Regions from separate parts of the Kocuria palustris genome, predicted to be linked through region 2. Evidence: riboswitches for the same ligand, from Rfam matches in the RefSeq annotation. Region 2 holds a riboswitch; each other region holds the start of a gene.

Region 1 (4,204 bases), 660 kb from region 2:
GGCGGCCGGACGACTGGCAACGGCGGGATGGTTCGGCAAGCGGCGTGCGCAACGCGAGCACGACACCGCCCACGAGCACACACAGGCCTTGCGCGGTCGCCTGTCCTCGGAGTGGGGCACTCTCCCGCGGCCCGCGGATGACCTCCATGAGTGGGCGGGCCGTGTCGCCGCCCAGCAAGCCGAGAACGCTCCCGAAGTGGTGCAAGCCGACGAGGCCGTAGTCGCGGCGCGGCAGGCGCGTACCGGGTTGCAGGAGCGTCATCGCCGCGACCGACTCGCACTCCTGGCGCGGCTCCACGGGGCGGACAACGTCCGCCGTGACCCCGACCGATACTTACGCACCAGCCCCCGGAGGCAGGCGGCCAAGTGGAGGGCGTCGACAGAGGAAGCGCGGGCTGAGGCCGCCGAGCTCCGTCGCCCGCCACGGGATCAGGCAGTGGATCTCATCGAGATCAAACGCGCCGCCACCGAAGCCCGCGCGACAGCACTCGGGGAACGCCAACGGCAACTCGTCGACGAGCAGTACCTCACCCGGAGTGCTCCCCGCAGAGACCGGCCAGCACGCGGCCTCTAGATCGCGTACCGTCCATGTTTCTGCCTCTCCGTCACGGCTCGGTTTGCTAACCAGTTCGGGTGGTGCTGGGCGTTGAGCGTGTAGCTTCTTCGACCGTTTAACTGTTCCTGCGGTTTTGTTCCGTTCGTACGGTGCTCCGAGGGCATCGAGGGGTTCGCACATTTTGCGGGCCCGTTCTCCTCGACCCAGTGTGACCGGGCCGCCCGCACGCTGGTCTCATTCCGCGCGGCGGTGGCGATACGTGGAGTGTTCATAGCCCGACCCCTCGGTCGTGTAGCCCCGGCCCCTGGTGTGGCGGACCGAACGGCGGGTCAGGGGCGAGGCGGTATGCTCGCCGCTGCAACGCCGCGTGCAGCTCGTGATCCAGGGCATCCATCTTACGTGGAGGGCGGGGCCGGGCGAACTTCGCCACGACTTGTTCCATCCGCTCGGCGACCTTACGCTCAGGGCTGGAAGCGGCCGGAACCAGCGCCGGGTAGAGCAATGCGTCGAGGCCGTCGGGATCGCGGTAGATCGCGACGGTGCGGGCGTGGGCGAAGACGTGCGGGTCGATCTGGTTCCAGTCGAGGACCCATCCGGCCTCGACCGCGAGCTGGTTGAACAACGTGAACTGGCTCCTCGTGTTCACTCACGGAAGGGGCGGATCGCTGTCGTCTCTCCCCACGCCCAGGCCAGGCCCTCGGAGAGCCCGGCCCGGTCCCGACCGCGAAGGTGATCCATCTTCGCGAGGACACCGAACACGCGGACGGCCTCGTCGGGGATGAACTCGGGCAGACAGTGCGCGATGCCGGTCCCACCGGGGCCGGTGTTCGTATCCCGCAGGCGGCCGCCCCAGGTGTAGAAGCCCTCGACCAGGCGGCGTGGATAGCCTGCAAAGGTGGCAGGTCAAAGTCGCCGATGATCGGGGTGCGGGCCAGCTCGCGGGCACGAAGGCCGGTGACGGCGGTCTCGGCTTCCTTCCACGCTGCCGGATCGGTGTAGCCGGGGATGTTGACGAGCACCTCGGTGCCGGGATCTGTGCAATGATCCGGCATCACCGTCCACCCCCACCCGCGACCCTGGCCTGCGGCGTGCTACCGGGTGATGCCGTACTTCGCGTCGATCTGCGCCAGCCGGACGGCGATGGCGATGGCGTCATCGCCGGGCATCTCACCGGCCAGCACCTTGCGATCCAGGGCGCGGTCGGCGTCGGACTCCTCTCCGCCAGCCATCCGCTGGCCAGCAGTGACCTGCGCTTCGAGCCGGTCGATCTCGGCCTGTGACAAGGCCTTCGTCGTCGCCATGACCAGTCCTCCTTCATGCTCGACCGACACCTTCCGGTCTACCGTCCAGTACCGACACCTACCAGTGGATCCACCCGTGGGGCGGGGACTTGCTCCATCAGGCGCAGTCGCGTCACTGGATGGGTGCGCAGGCGATCCCAACACCAGTATCCGGCGGCAGTCTATCCGCGCAGGGTGTGTCTGTGACGGCGTTCTGGTAGATTCGGGTCGTACCGAGGGGTGTCCCGTCAAGGGGCTGAGATACCACTGGACGTTGTCAGCGTGGTGACCCTAGAACCTGATCCGGACCATGCCGGCGAAGGGACTGGTCTAGCAGGGCTTCTTTCCTTCGCTGGCCTCCACGCTAGGAGGTCACAGTGTCTCATGCTGTTGTCGTTCCTGACACTTCCTCATTTGACGCGCACCCAAGGGTCGCGGTCATTTCTGTCCTCATCAAAGACGACCATGTCCTCTTGGCGCGACGTGCGAACCCTCCCGATGCAGGATTCTGGGGATTCCCGGGCGGGAAGATCGAATTCGGAGAAACAATCGCCCAAGCCGCCGAACGCGAACTCAGTGAAGAAACCAGCATCATCAGTGAGGCCACCGGTGTCTTGACCTGCCTTGACGCGTTCAGCCGCGACGAGAACAGACCATTAGTCAGTCATTTCGTGCTCGTCGCCGTGCTCTGCCGGTGGCGCTCGGGGCAACCCCACGCTGGCGACGATGCCCTCGAAGCACGCTGGTTCGCCCTCGACGAAGTCGACGAAGCCCGGCTGACCCTGAGCAAGGATGTCGCCGAGGTCGCTCGGTACGCCGCCACACGGCAGCAGAAGGAAGTGTGCGCATGACGGTCAAGAACGTCCTGTCCATCGCGGGAACCGACCCCACCGGTGGGGCAGGCATCCACGCCGATCTCAAAGCCTTCTCAGCGATGGGCGCCTACGGCATGGCCGCGATCACTGCGGTCGTGGCGCAGAACACGCGCGGTGTGCGCTCGTTCGTGCCCCTTGATCCGTCATTCGTTGGTGAGCAGATCGATGCAGTGTTCGACGATGTGCGTGTCGACGCGGTGAAGATCGGTATGGTCGCCAACGCCGCCATCGCCGAGGTCATCGCCGAGCGCCTGCACCACCACGAAGCTGAGACCGTGGTCCTGGATCCGGTGATGGTCGCCAAGAGTGGCGACAGGCTGTTAGACGACGATGCGGTGGCTGCCATCCGGGACACCCTCGTGCCGCTGGCCACGGTCATCACCCCGAATCTTCCCGAAGCCGCCGTGCTCCTCGATACCGAGGATGTCACTAATCTGGGGCAGATGGAGGACCAGGCCACCCAGCTGCGTGGACTGAGCTGTCAGTGGGCTTTGCTCAAAGGCGGGCACCTCACGAGCGAGACGGTCAGTGTCGACTACCTTGCCGGCCCCGACGGCGTCTCCACCTACTCGTCTCCCCGGGTCGAGACCCTCAACGACCACGGCACCGGTTGCACCTTGTCGTCGGCAATCACTGCGCTGTTGCCCGGCCACTCGGTGCCCGAAAGTGTGGACCAGGCGAAGACCTACCTGCAAGACGCTCTGGTTGCCAGCGACCGCCTCAACGTCGGCCAAGGTCATGGTCCTTTGCACCATTTCCACCAGTTCTGGCCGCGCGGGTAGGGATGCAGAACAACCCCTTCTCGTTCCGCGCGATCGGGGGCCAACCACATCGACTCATGAAAGGAGCCGTGACTATGACGCGAAAGATGTTTCTCGCCGGCCCGTTCAAAGCTCTCGTCGATGCTGACACCCATGTGATGGGCGATGCCGAGATCGACAAGTACACCTCGATCATCGACTTCTTCGAAGGCCAGGGGTGGGATGTGCACTGCGCCCACCGCAGAGAGGGCTGGGGTCGTGAGTTCATGGAACCCAGCGAGTGCACAATCATCGACTACACGGAGATCGCCGCCTGTGACGTCTTCGTCGCGTTCCCCGGCGCACCCGCGTCCCCGGGCACGCACATCGAGATCGGGTGGGCCTCAGCCTGGAAGAAGCCCGTCGTCTTGCTCCTCGAAGAGGGAGCTGAGTACGCGTTCCTCGTCCGGGGCCTCCCAGCGGTCGCCGACGTTGAGAAGATCATCATCGATCCCGAGCAGCCCACCGCGCCACGCATCCTCGCTGCGATCGAGCGCGTGCAGGGAGGAGCCGTCAGTGAAGCCTGAGTATCCCGACCTCCACACGCTCTACCTGGATTCACTGCGACAGGTCTACACCGGGTTCGAATACCAGAACAGTCCCCGTGGGCAGGACGAACGCGAAATCATCGGCTTCACCGCGCGCCTGACCAACCCCGCCCGGCGATATTGCTTGGCGCGGTCGCGTCGGCAG
Region 2 (4,204 bases):
TTCATCGCCATGGACCAGACGACGCCCGCCCCCGCCGACAGCCGCTCCCGACGCCACGAGGTGACACTTCGCTTCCTGGCATCGCCCACCGATGAGGGGCATTCCGGGACCGTCGACGCCGGCCGAGTCCTGGAGTGGGTGGACAAGGCCGCCTTCGCCGCGGCCGCCGCCTGGTCGGGCTCCTACTGCGTGACTGCCTACGTGGGCAACATCCACTTCGAGTACCCCGTGCAGGTCGGCGAGATGGTCGAGGTGACCGGCACGGTGCTGACCACGGGCCGGTCCTCCATGCACATCAACACCGTGGTGCGCTCGGGCGATCCCAAGACGGGCGAGCTCGAGGAGCGGGCCCGGTGCCTGACGATCTTCGTGGCCGTCGACGGCAGCGGGAAGTCCACGCCCGTGCCGAGCTTCGAGCCGCGGGGCCTGGAGCAGGAGCTGGCCCGTGACTACGCGCTCTCGCGCATCCCGATCCGCGAGGAGATCACCGCCGAGATCGCCCGCCAGGACTTCAGCGCGGAGGGCACCGGCGAGCGCGAGGTCCTGCGCTTCCTGGCCGCCCCCACCGATGTGAACTGGGGCGGCAAGGTCCACGGCGGCATCGTCATGGAATGGATCGACGAGGCCGCCTACCTCTGCGCGACCCGCTACTGCGGCCGGGACACCGTGGCCGTGTTCTCCGGCGGCATCCGCTTCATGCGCCCCCTGCACATCGGGGATCTGGTCGAGGTCGACGCCCGCCTGATCTACACCGGGACCAAGGGCATGCACATCGCCGTGGAGGTCCGCTCCGGGGATCCGAAGTCCCGCGAGCTGGAGGTCACCACCAACTGCCTGACAGTCATGGTGGCCCGCGACGAGGAGGGCACCTCCGTGCCCGTCCCCGCCTGGGAGCCGGTGACCGAGGCGGATAAGCGGCTGTGGCAGCACGCACGCACGCTGCTCGAGATCCGCAGCCGCGCCCAGGGCAATCGGCTGCCGAATCACCTGCTGGAGGAGTCCGGCGAGTCGACGACGCCCGCCTGAGGCCACGCGGCGCCGGGAGGCTCAGCGCCGCGGCACGACCAGCCGCACGGCCCCGGAGACCAGCGACTCGAGCGGTCCAGGCCCCTCCCCGCCGGCCCGCCACAGCGCGGCGAGCCCCAGCAGCAGGAGCACATGCAGAACGTACAGGTCGGTGAGCTCGGACAGGATCACGTGCAGCGTGTACATGCTCAGCGGCATGGAGCCGGCCGCGAGCACGGGCATCAGCAGGCGGGTGCGCTCCCCTATCGCCAGGCAGATCAGAACGCACACGGCGATGACCGCCGCCGCGATGCCCGAGGTGAAGACCAGGTCGAAGGTCGTCGACGAGTGCGGACCGACCGTGATCAGCCACCACCACGTGGTCGTGGGCGTGGTCCCGTGGCTGCCGATGGTCTGTGCGGCATACGGCGAGCCCCAGGCCAGCGGCGACAGACCGGAGCCGGCACGCTCGAGGGCCTCGTGCCCGCCTGCGGCCAGCAGCAGCTGCGAGCTCACCCAGGCCGCAGCGGCCAGCAGGGCGCCGACGGCCCCTGCCCAGGCGGCCGTGGCGGCGCTGCGCCAGTCGAGCCTGGCCAGGAGCAGCCCCACGAGGAGGTAGCCCATCCACTGCAGCACCGGGTAGTAGCCGGTGAGCAGCACGCCGATGACCAGCTCACCCGGCTGAGCCAGGTGGGAGAGCTCGGGCGCTTCGGCGGCGCGCTGGAGGCCGAGCCCGCCGCGGATCAGGTGGGACGCCACCGGTGAGACCGCCAGCCAGATCACGGTCGTGGCCGCCAGCCATCGGGCCGGAAGCCGCAGGACCAGCGGGGCGAGCAGGAACAGCACCCCGTAGTTCACCAGGACCACCGCGATCGAGCTCGACAGCGATCCCAGCACGAGTCCGAGGATCGCGATCAGCACGCCGCGCACCGCCAGTGAGGCAGCCGCGTCGCGCCAGCGCCCATAGCGCCGCGTGGACAGCTCGACGGAGAACCCAGCCAGCACCGCGAACAGGGCTGCCGCCTTGCCCGCGATCAGACCGACGGGCTGCGGATCACCAGCCGCATCCACCAGGTCCATCGTGTGGGTGGCCATCATCCCGAGCAGGGCGACGGCCCGCGCCAGATCGATGCCGAGCATGCGGGCTCCCGGGTCCGGGCGCGTCGGGGAGCTCGAGGGCTCGGAGGCGATGAGGGGCACGCCCTCACTGTGCCTCACATGCTCGGGTCTCGGCCACGCGAGCCCGTCGCACCGCTAGGATCGACGGTGCGGCGCGCAGGTCGTGGGACCTGCACCGCTGAATGACCCCACACGGGAGCCCGGGCACGGGCTGAGAGGAAGCTGACGCGGCTTCGACCGTCGAACCTGCTCCGGTTCATACCGGCGAAGGAAGTGAGAGCTCGATGCCTTCTGCACCCCTGTCCGCCCCCGCGACCGCATCCTCCGACGGGCGCCCTCCCGCACCGACTCGCCGCGCGATCCGCGGCGGGATCATGGGCAACTACGTCGACCAGTTCGACATCTTCCTGCCCGTGATCGCCCTGGCTCCGGTGTCGGCGCAGCTGTTCGGCGATCATGACATCGTGCGCAATGCCGGCCTGATCTTCGTGGCCACCCTGCTGGGCCGCCCGCTCGGGGCCATGATCTTCGGTCCGATCGCCGACCGCGCGGGCCGGGTGCTCATCACCCAGGTCGCCCTCGCCGGCATCTGCCTCACGACCCTGCTGATCGCCCTGGTCCCCGGGCACGAGGTGCTCGGCGCGGGCACGTTCCTGGCGGTGCTGGCGCTGCGCCTCCTGGGCGGGATCTTCCTGGGCGGGGAGTACACCTCGGCGATCCCGCTGGCCATGGAGTGGGCGCGCCCGCGCTCACGCGGTCGTCTCAGCGGGATGATCATGGCGATGTCGCCGCTGGCCAACGCCAGCATCGCCGCCGTCACCTTCCTCCTCCTGCTGCTGCTGGACGACAGCGAGTACGCCGCCTGGGGCTGGCGGCTGCCGTTCCTGCTCGGCGCCGCCCTGGCCGCTGCCATGCTGATCTACTACCGCCTCATGGTCGAGGAGGCTCCGCAGCGCCGGCGCCCGGCCCGTTCGGCGCACCCGCTGGCGCAGCTCGTCAGGGGCAGCAGCCGCCGGTCGCTGTGGCAGGTCCTCGTGCTGATGACCGGGCTGTGGCTGCTCACCTACATGGCAGTGCCCACCCTGACCGCCCAGCTCTCGCGCATGCCGCAGCTCGAGCCGCAGACCGTCTCCCTCGTCATGCTGGGCGCGACGGCCGTGTCCGCGCTGGCCATGGCCGGGGCGGGGGCGCTGTCCAGTCGGATCGGGCGACGCCGGTTCTTCGTGGGCTTCGGGCTGCTCTGCGCAGCGGTCTCCCCCGTCATCCTCCTGGCGCTGCTGTCCGGGGCCCTCGGAGCCGGCATCGGCACGGTGCTGCTGCTGGCAGCCGCGCTGCAGGTCACGACGGTGACCGGCTACGGGCCGGTGGGCGCCTATCTGACGGAGCGCTTCCCCGACGAGATCCGGGCCAGCGGATACGGGGTGGCCTACAGCATCTCGATCGTGCTGCCCGCGCTCTACCCCTACTACCTGCCGCCGCTGCAGCAGCTGCTCGGGCCGCACGCGGCGATCGCCGCGGTGCTCGCGGTGGGCGGGCTCCTGGTGGCCTTCGGCGGGCTGCTCGGCCCCGAGCCAGATCGGTCGGGTCCGCTGCCCGACTGATCGGCAGATCGCGGCTCACAGGCAACTGCCAGCCGCCTGAGGCCCTCGGCGGCGGGGCCGTGAGCGGGACAGGCGCATGATGTACGCCGTGATCGCACCGCCCTCCCGCGCCGCCGCCTGGCTGCTGGCCGGATCCCCCTCCGCCTCCTACGGCGCCCCGCATCGTCGCCCCGATCGCGACGAGAAGACCCATCCCTGGTGGAAGGTCATGTGCCTGTCCGGCGTGGACTACTTCTCCACCCTGGGCTATCAGCCCGGCATCGCGATCCTGGCCGCCGGGCTGATCTCTCCGCTGGCCACCCTGGTGCTGGTGGCCGTCACACTCTTCGGCGCGCTGCCGGTCTACCGGTGGGTGTCGGTGGCCTCCCCGCACGGCGCCGGCTCCATCCGGATGCTCGAGACGCTGCTGCCGCGCTGGAGCGGCAAGGTGCTGGTCCTGTGCCTGCTCGGCTTCGCGATCACGGACTTCGTCATCACCA
Region 3 (4,204 bases), 650 kb from region 2:
CATGGACGACTCCGGCAGTATCAGCAGGGTTCGCTGCCTACGACGACTATGTCGAAACCCGACTGGCCTACACCCCGCTCGTCAACGATCTCCAAACCGCCTGCGGCCGAGAGGCGATCGTGCTCGATTATGGGTGCGGCAGCGGAAAAGTCTCACGACGCCTCCTCGACGCCGAGGCCGCAGCGCAGGTCGTCGGTGTCGACATCAGCACCGACATGATCACCCTCGCCCAGGTGCAGTCCCCGCAACCGACGGCGCGATTCCACACCATCGACAGCGGCCACGTACCCTACCCTGACGCCACATTCGATGCGGTCGTGTGCTGCTTCGTGTTCATCAACGTGCCCACACGCGAGGAACTGAGAGCTATCGCCCGTGAACTCGCCCGAGTGCTCACGCCGACCGGCACGCTCTTCATCGTCGACAGCAACCCGGCGGCCACAGGAATACCGTTCCCGACCTTCCGCAGTGGCGAGCCCGGCAGACGCTACCGCGACGGAGACGAACGCAGGGTCAGCTTGCAGATCCCCGGCGCCGGTGTTCTCGAGCTTGTCGACCGGCACTGGTTCATCAGCACCTACGAGGCGGTGCTGAACGAGGCCGGTTTCACAGTGGACCAGGTCACCGACCGCGGAGCACAATCGGTGGAGGACGTCGGCATGCAGTCGCCCATCGACCATCCACCGTTCATGCAGATCACAGCCCACTTCGCGGCGGCCTCCGAGTCCACGATCGGGGCTGGGTAGATGACATGCGGCCGTTCCTATCCGAAACCGGCGACGCTGGCGGCAGTGGTCCGGGAAGGGCGAGTCCTTCTCATCCGTCGGGCCCATATGCCCGATGCTGGGCGCTGGGCATTCCCCGGGGGAAAGATCGACCTCGGTGAGACCCTGACCGTCGCGACCGTGCGCGAACTCGCCGAGGAAACGGGAGTGCACGCCACACCCGGTGATGTCTTCGATGCTGTCGACGTCATCGATGCCGACCACGATCTGCATTATGTTCTGATCGCGGTGCTCTGCCGATGGGAACGGGGGGAACCGGTCTCGGGCGATGATGCGCTTGAGGCGGCGTGGTTCACTCTCGAGGAAATGGATGCGATACCGGTGGCGCAAACATTCGACGTCCGCGCTATTGCCGAAACCGCGCTCGAGCTGGAGCGCGAGCAACAAGAGCGTCCAAAATAAGACAAGCAAAACGAGAAGCCAGAATGCCCAATTGTCGGATAGCCATGATTGATTTCCGGTGTTCTGTGACATTGCTTCCAGTGACAACAAACCGGGGGCCGAGACCGACTTGTGGAGAGGGTGGCTTCCGTGATGTGATGGTCGTGCGACACGGGGTGCCGCCCGTTCCAGCTTTCGAGCATGGGACGCGGTCGGCTGAGATGACACCCGTTGAACCTGATCCAGTTAGCACTGGCGAAGGGAATGTCCGTACTTGCACCCGCCGACAACGTTGGCGGTGTCGGCGCACCATGAGAGGGGCTTCGCCCCCTTCTGGCGCGCACGGGTTGCCTTCGCCTCGACATCGAGAGGCATACACATGGCACACACTATTCTCCCCCTCACCGAGCAGATCGTCCTCGTCACCGGAGGGGCCCGCGGACTCGGAGCTACGATCACTCGCGCGTTCCTGGCCCAGGGTGCGCGGGTGGTGATCAACTACCACGCATCCCAGGAGGCCGCGGAGGACCTCGCCGCCGGCCACCCTGGACAGGCGATCGCGATCCGGGCTGATGTCCGCGACCGTGCCCAGGTCGACGCGCTCGTCGCTGAGGCAGCCGATCACCTTGGCGGGCGGTTCACCACGGTCGTCAACAACGCCCTGGCCGACTTCTCCTTCAACGGCGATGCCCGCTCCCACGCGGACCAGATCTCCTACGAGGAGATCACCGCACAGTTCACCGGTTCCGTGCAGGGACCTCTCAACGTCATCCAGGCAACGCTTCCCGGCATGGTCGAGGCAGGCTTCGGCCGGATCGTCAACATTGGTACGAATCTTTTCCAGCACCCGGTCGTTCCCTACCACGACTACACCGCGGCGAAAGCCGCGCTGCTGTCTCTGACCCGGACCTTCGCTGATGATCTCGGCCCGCAAGGCATCACCGTGAACATGGTCTCCGGTGGCCTGCTGCAGACCACGGACGCTTCGTCTGCGACGCCTGAGGCGGTCTTCGAAGGCATCGCCGCAGGTACCCCGCTGCGGGCGGTGACGACGCCGGAACAGCTCGCCGACCCGGTGGTGTTCTTCGCCTCCCCGTGGGCCAGGGGTGTGACGGGGCAGAACCTCATCGTTGACGGCGGGCTCGTCAAGGGGTGAGCACCGTGGAAGTCAAGCAGGCCCACTTCAATCTGTTCATCCACGGTGTTGGCCATCACAGTGCGGCCTGGCGGGCACCGGAGTCGTCGGTCGAACGACTCACGGAGGTGGCTTACTACCAGGAGCTGGCACGAGTCGCCGAGCGCGGCTTGCTGGACGCGGTGTTCTTCGCCGATGGCCACTCACTGGAACCGGCCACGGCCGGTGATGGTCCCAGGTGGCACCTCGAGCCGCTGACACTCCTGGCGGCATTGGCTCAGGCCACTGAGCGGATCGGGCTGGTCAGCACGGTCTCAGCCACGTTCTACACACCTTTCCATGCCGCCCGGATGCTGGCGAGCCTCGATCACATCTCGGGCGGGCGGATCGGCTGGAACGTGGTGACCTCAATGTTCGATACCGAGGCGCAGAACCACAGCATGCCCCGCATGCCCGATCACGCGACTCGCTACGCCCGGGCCGAGGAGTTCGTCGACGTCGTCCTGCGGCTATGGGACTCGTGGCCAGAGGACTCCATCCTCATCGAACGCGCAGAGGCACCCGATGGGCAACCAGGCCGGTACGTGGACGGCTCCCGACTCGTGGAGCTGAATCATTCCGGTGAGCACTTCGATGTGCGTGGTCCGCTCAATGTGCCCCGCCCGCCGCAAGGACACCCGGTGCTGTTCCAGGCCGGTGCCTCCGAGCAGGGACGGGACTTGGCCGCCCGCCGGGCCGAGGCCATCTATGCCGTGGCCTATGACGTGCAGGCGGGACGGGAGTACCGCAGTGATGTGCGTCGCCGGATCACAGGTGCCGGCCGTGACCCGGACACGGTGGCGGTCATGCCCGGCCTGGTGGCCTATGTCGGATCGACCATGGACGAGGCACGGGCCCGGCAACGAGAACTCGACGTCCTCCTGCCGACGGAGAGCTCTCTGCGGCAGTTGAGCACCTTCATCGGACAGGACGCATCCGCCTGGGACCTCGACGCCCCGGTACCGCCCCTACCCCCGCTGGAGGCCTTCACCGGCCCCAAGGGGCGATACGCCACAATCTTGCGCATCGTCGAGACCGAGCAGCCGAGCGTGCGCGAGCTACTGGGCCGGCTTGCCGCCGGTGGCGGACACTGCACGATGGTCGGCGCCCCGGAGACGATCGCCGATGAGATCGAACTCTGGCTCGACACCGGCGGCGCGGATGGCTTCAACCTCATGCCACCGTCCCTGCCGCAGGGGATCGAGGACTTCGTCCACCACGTCATCCCCGAACTGCAGGCCCGCGGACGATTCCGGACTCAGTACGAGGGCACAACGTTACGAGAGCACCTGGGTCTGACAAGGCCCAAGCACTGACCCGTCGAGAGCAACGCTGCTTCCGGTGTCAACGTGCACCATCCGCAGCACCACCGGGGCCCGCGCTGGGCAGCGGGCTTGGGAAATCGTGACCCTTTGATGTCGGCAGCGGCAGATGCCGCGAGCGGTCGAGGGCTCCAGCCACTCACATTGCCCTTCAGGAGGCTATCCATGCAGAACAGTACGCCCACAACTCGTGACCAACCCGGGTCGGCTCAATCGACTCATCGGTGGAGCGTTGTCGATATCGTCATCACCGCCGTCCTCGGTTTCGCAGTCGGTTTGGTGTTTTGGGCCTGGGCTGCCAGCTGGGCCGTTTTCCAGCTGTGGACGAACGCCTATCCGCCGCTCATCGGTCTCTTCGGCGGAGTCTGGGTACTCGCCGGACCCCTGGCTGGCCTCATCATCCGCCGTCCAGGCGCTGCGCTGTTCTGCGAGCTCATCGCCGCCACTGCCGAGGCGGTGCTGGGCTCGCACTTCGGGGCGACAGTGATCATCTCAGGACTCATTCAGGGCCTGGGAGCCGAGGCCGGCTTCGCGCTCCTGGG
Region 4 (4,204 bases), 790 kb from region 2:
GTGGTCGTCCACGATCACCCGCTCAAGGGCCGCAGCTCGGGCTCCTCGGACAACCGGCAGGGTCGCAACGACCGCAAGCGCAGCCGTCGTCTCCCGGGCGCTCAGGACGAGCAGGGTCCGCGCGCCGAGGATCCGGAGCAGGCCAAGCGCGCACAGGCCACCCGAAGCGCCCTGGCCGCGATCGCCTCGGCCAGCGGCCACGACACCGACTCCTCCGCCTCGGCAGGAGAGCGGACGGAGGCAGCCTCTGCGAGCGAGCCCGCCGGGGACCAGGAGTCCCAGGGCCAGCGCCCGCAGGAGTCCCAGGACTCCCGCGAGAGCGGCAAGCGTCGTCGCAAGCGCCGCGGCAAGCGCTCGCGCGGCCGCGGTCAGGACGGCCAGGCCCCGCAGGACCAGGACGATCAGGACCGCAGCGACCAGGCCCAGAGCGACCGGCAGGACTCCCCGCAGGCCGATCCGGCGCAGGGCCAGGACACCGGCGCCCAGGCAGAGCAGGGCCGCGGTGAGTCGGACGGCCGCTCCGGGCAGCGCCGGCAGCGCGGTGAGCGCTCCTCCGGCCGTGGCGGCCGCGGCCGGTCCGAGGCGCAGTCCGGGACCCGCTCCGAGGACGAGACCCGCTCCCTGATCGAGGCGCGCATCCGTGCGGCCTCCGGCGAGGCTCCCGAGGCGAGCGCCCCGCGCGAGGACGCGGCGGATCAGTCGGCCCCAGAGAAGGAAACCGACGGCGAGGCCACGCCGCGAGAGGCATCGGAGCCGAAGCGCCGGGACGCCGCTCAGGGCGCCCAGGGACGACGTGAGCGGCGATCGCGCACGGCGCGAGCCGAGTCGCAGGAGGCGGCCCAGGGTGCTTCCCAGGGCGAGCAGGCGGCAGCCGCTCAGCAGAAGCGTCGCAGCCGCACCGCGGCCGCTGCCCAGGCGGCGCCGGAGCCGGTCCAGGCCCCGGCCGCACCGACGGCCCCGGCCGCTCAGGGCACGGCGACGGTGCGCGATGCGGACGCGGAGCAGGCCGCCCCGGTGCGCCAGCGGGCGCGTCGCTCGCGTCGTGCGGCTGCTCCGGCGGGCACGCCCGAGGCCCCGCAGTCGGCTCCTGCGGCTCCGGCCGCCTCGGCGACCGTGACCGCAGGCAGCGCCTCGGTGGTCTCGACCTCCGAGGGAGCCTCGCAGGTGACGATCAACGGCGAGGTCATCGAGCTGCCGCAGGGCCAGAGCGCCGCCGAGGCGCTGGGCGCCGGGGGCTCGTCCGGCTCGCAGCTCGAGTCGCTGGCCAGCTCGCTGGGCGAGCGCGAGCCCGGTGCCGCCGGTCCGCGCCGTCGCCCGCGCCGCTCGCGCCGCGCCAGCGCCCCGGAGGCCGCACCCCAGGCGGGTCCGGCGCAGGATGGCGGGGACGCCTCGCAGGGTGAGCGCGGGCGCTCCTGAGCGCAGTCGGCGCCGGTGATCGGCCGGCGCCGATGGGACGACCCGATCGCATGACGGCCGTCTCCCCGAGAAGGGGAGGCGGCCGTCGTCGTCTTCGCCCGGGCAGCCGGATCATGCGTAGACTGAGCAGGCACGACACGGGGTGCCGCCCGAGCAGGCGGCTGAGAGCACACCCGTCGAACCTGAACTAGTTCGCACTAGCGGAGGGATTGTCGCCATGACGCACAGTCGCACCCTGAATCCATCGCACGACGCCTCCGGGCCGGTCTCGGCCCGGATGGCCCAGCTGCTCGAGCAGCTGCGCAGCACGCGCCCCCTGGTGCAGTGCCTGACCAACACGGTGGTCTCCAACTTCACCGCCAACGCCCTGCTGGCCCTCGGCGCCGCTCCGGCCATGACGGACATCCAGGGGGAGGCCGGGCCGTTCGCCGAGATCGCCGACGGCATGCTGATCAATCTGGGCACTCCCGATCCCGAGCAGCGCGGCGCCATGCGCGAGGCCGCTGCCGCCCGGCAGGCCGGAGGCCGACCCTGGGTGCTGGACCCGGTGGCGATCGGCTCGCTGCCGATCCGCACCGCCCTTGCCGCCGAGCTGCTGGAGTCCCGTCCCGCGGTGATCCGCGGCAACCCGTCGGAGGTCCTGGCTCTGACCGGAGGGGCCGGGGGCCGCGGCATCGACACGACGGATGCCCCGGAGGCCGCGGTGCAGGCCGCCCGGCAGCTCGTGTCGACCGGTTGCGCCGATGCCGTGGCCATCTCCGGGCCCGTCGATCTGATCGTCTCCGCATCGGGGACGCTGCGCGTGCCGCACGGTCACGAGCTGCTGACCCAGGTGGTGGGCGGAGGGTGCGCCCTGGGCTCCGTGATCGCGGCCTTCGCCGCCGTCGCGCAGGACCCCGCCGACGCCGCCGCGGCCGGGAGCCTGGTCTGGGGACTGGCGGCCGAGGACGCCGCCGATCGCTGCCAGGGCCCGGGGTCCTTCGCCGTGCATCTGCTCGACGCCCTGGCCGGGCTGCGCCCCGAGGACGTCGCCGAACGGTGCCGCGTCGAGGCGGAGGCGGCCGGGGCCCCGAGCGCCGCGGACGGTGCCGCCGCCGGGGCGGGCCAGGCAGAGGAGGCCGGGCGATGAGCCCCCGATTCGACCCCGCCGCACTGTCGCTCTACCACGTCACCGACCCCCAGCTCAGCCGGCCTCGCAGCGTCCCCGAGGTCGCGCGGCTGGCTGTCGAGGGCGGGACGAGCATGATCCAGGTCCGGGCCAAGGATGCCTCCGGACGCGAGCTGCTCGAGCTGCTCGAGGCCGTCGTGTCGGCCGTCGACGGCGCGGCCCCGGTGGTCGTGGACGATCGCGTGGAGTGCCACCTGGCCGCACGCGCCCGGGGGATCGCCTGCGACGGCGTCCACATCGGCCAGTCGGATCTGCCTGCGGAGGACGCCCGTCGGCTGTGCGGCCCGGAGGCGATCATCGGCCTCTCCGCCGCCTCGGAGGCCGAGATCGCCGCCGCAGCGGCGCTGCCCCCGGCAACGGTGGACTATCTGGGCATCGGCGCGGTGCGGGCCACCGCCACCAAGCCCAACGCCCCGCAGCCGCTGGGCATCGACGGCTTCGCCCGGGCCCGAGCCCTGAGTGCCCTCCCGGCCGTGGCCATCGGCGGGATCCGGCCGGAGGACGTCGCGGGGCTGATGGCCGCAGGTGCCGACGGCGTGGCCGTGGTCTCCGGGATCTGCGCGGCTGCCGATCCGCGCCTGGCGGCGCAGACCTACCGACGGGAGATCCAGCGATGAGCACCATCAGCCCGCGCGCCGTCCCGCGCGTCCTGTCGATCGCCGGAACCGATCCCACCGGCGGAGCCGGAGTGCACGCGGATCTGAAGACCATCAGCGTCCTGGGCGGCTACGGCATGGGCGCGATCACCGCTGTCGTCTCCCAGAACACCTGCGGAGTGCGCTCGATCCACACACCGCCGCCGGAGGTGCTGAGGGATCAGCTGCTGGCCGTCTCCGACGACGTCGTCGTGGGTGCCGTGAAGATCGGCATGCTGGGCAGCGCCGGTGCCGTCGAGGTCGTGGGGCAGTGGCTGCAGGAGCAGAAGCCGCCGCTGTGCGTCATCGATCCCGTCATGGTCGCCACAGCCGGTGGGACCCTGCTGGAGTCCGAGGCGCTCGGCGCCGTCCTGGAGCTGCTGGGCTCCGCCGACCTGGTGACGCCGAATCTCACGGAGCTCGCCTCCCTGCTGGACCGGGCGCCGGCGCAGGAGTGGTCCGAGGCCCTTGAGCAGGGACGGCGGCTGGCCGATCGGCTGGGCGTGCTCGTGCTCGTCAAGGGCGGGCACCTGCCGGGGGAGCGCACCCCTGATGCGCTGGTCGGGCCAGGGCAGGAGGAGCCGGTGGCGCAGTGGGACGCAGCGCGGATCGACACGAGCTGCACCCACGGCACGGGCTGCTCCCTCTCGAGCGCGATCGCCGTGCTGGCGGCGCGCTCGGGGCGTCTCCCGGAGTCCGTGGAGGCGGCGCGGGGCTGGCTGCGCGGAGCGCTCGAGCATGCCGAGGAGCTCGAGGTGGGGCGGGGCAGCGGTCCGGTGCACCACGGGCACCACCTGGCACCGGCCCTGCGCGGGATGCTCGGGGGGTGATCCGGATGACGACTCGCGCGGGGGCGATGTCCTTGTCCGCAGCGGTGACGATGGAGTAATCTGCTTGCTCAGTGCCATGCCGCATGACCCCTCGCGACACCGTCCATGTCATAAGTGCGGGACTTCGGAAGGCACACTTGGGTGCAGCTCCTGAC

What was found. Region 2 has a riboswitch for thiamine pyrophosphate ahead of JOE55_RS09355 (MFS transporter). Riboswitches for the same ligand answer to the same signal wherever they lie in the genome.
Region 1: another riboswitch for thiamine pyrophosphate. It lies ahead of JOE55_RS12350 (NUDIX hydrolase); the one in region 2 lies ahead of JOE55_RS09355 (MFS transporter).
Region 3: another riboswitch for thiamine pyrophosphate. It lies ahead of JOE55_RS12320 (3-oxoacyl-ACP reductase); the one in region 2 lies ahead of JOE55_RS09355 (MFS transporter).
Region 4: another riboswitch for thiamine pyrophosphate. It lies ahead of thiM (hydroxyethylthiazole kinase); the one in region 2 lies ahead of JOE55_RS09355 (MFS transporter).

What each region holds. Positions count from the first base shown of each region.
Region 1 is NZ_JAFBCR010000001.1:2,760,233-2,764,436, reverse strand. It holds gene mobF (MobF family relaxase) at 1-574, shown strand, start outside; gene JOE55_RS12360 (hypothetical protein) at 825-1,178, opposite strand; gene JOE55_RS12355 (hypothetical protein) at 1,648-1,857, opposite strand; TPP riboswitch at 2,063-2,179, shown strand; gene JOE55_RS12350 (NUDIX hydrolase) at 2,214-2,687, shown strand; gene thiD (bifunctional hydroxymethylpyrimidine kinase/phosphomethylpyrimidine kinase) at 2,684-3,493, shown strand; gene JOE55_RS12340 (nucleoside 2-deoxyribosyltransferase) at 3,568-4,038, shown strand; gene JOE55_RS12335 (thymidylate synthase) at 4,028-4,204, shown strand, end outside.
Region 2 is NZ_JAFBCR010000001.1:2,101,468-2,105,671, reverse strand. It holds gene JOE55_RS09365 (acyl-CoA thioesterase) at 10-1,026, shown strand; gene JOE55_RS09360 (heparan-alpha-glucosaminide N-acetyltransferase domain-containing protein) at 1,048-2,205, opposite strand; TPP riboswitch at 2,307-2,414, shown strand; gene JOE55_RS09355 (MFS transporter) at 2,409-3,725, shown strand; gene JOE55_RS09350 (APC family permease) at 3,805-4,204, shown strand, end outside.
Region 3 is NZ_JAFBCR010000001.1:2,755,192-2,759,395, reverse strand. It holds gene JOE55_RS12330 (class I SAM-dependent methyltransferase) at 1-746, shown strand, start outside; gene JOE55_RS12325 (NUDIX hydrolase) at 747-1,187, shown strand; TPP riboswitch at 1,329-1,448, shown strand; gene JOE55_RS12320 (3-oxoacyl-ACP reductase) at 1,546-2,322, shown strand; gene JOE55_RS12315 (LLM class flavin-dependent oxidoreductase) at 2,328-3,656, shown strand; gene JOE55_RS12310 (ECF transporter S component) at 3,828-4,204, shown strand, end outside.
Region 4 is NZ_JAFBCR010000001.1:2,888,703-2,892,906, forward strand. It holds gene JOE55_RS12920 (Rne/Rng family ribonuclease) at 1-1,416, shown strand, start outside; TPP riboswitch at 1,545-1,643, shown strand; gene thiM (hydroxyethylthiazole kinase) at 1,634-2,545, shown strand; gene thiE (thiamine phosphate synthase) at 2,542-3,201, shown strand; gene thiD (bifunctional hydroxymethylpyrimidine kinase/phosphomethylpyrimidine kinase) at 3,198-4,049, shown strand.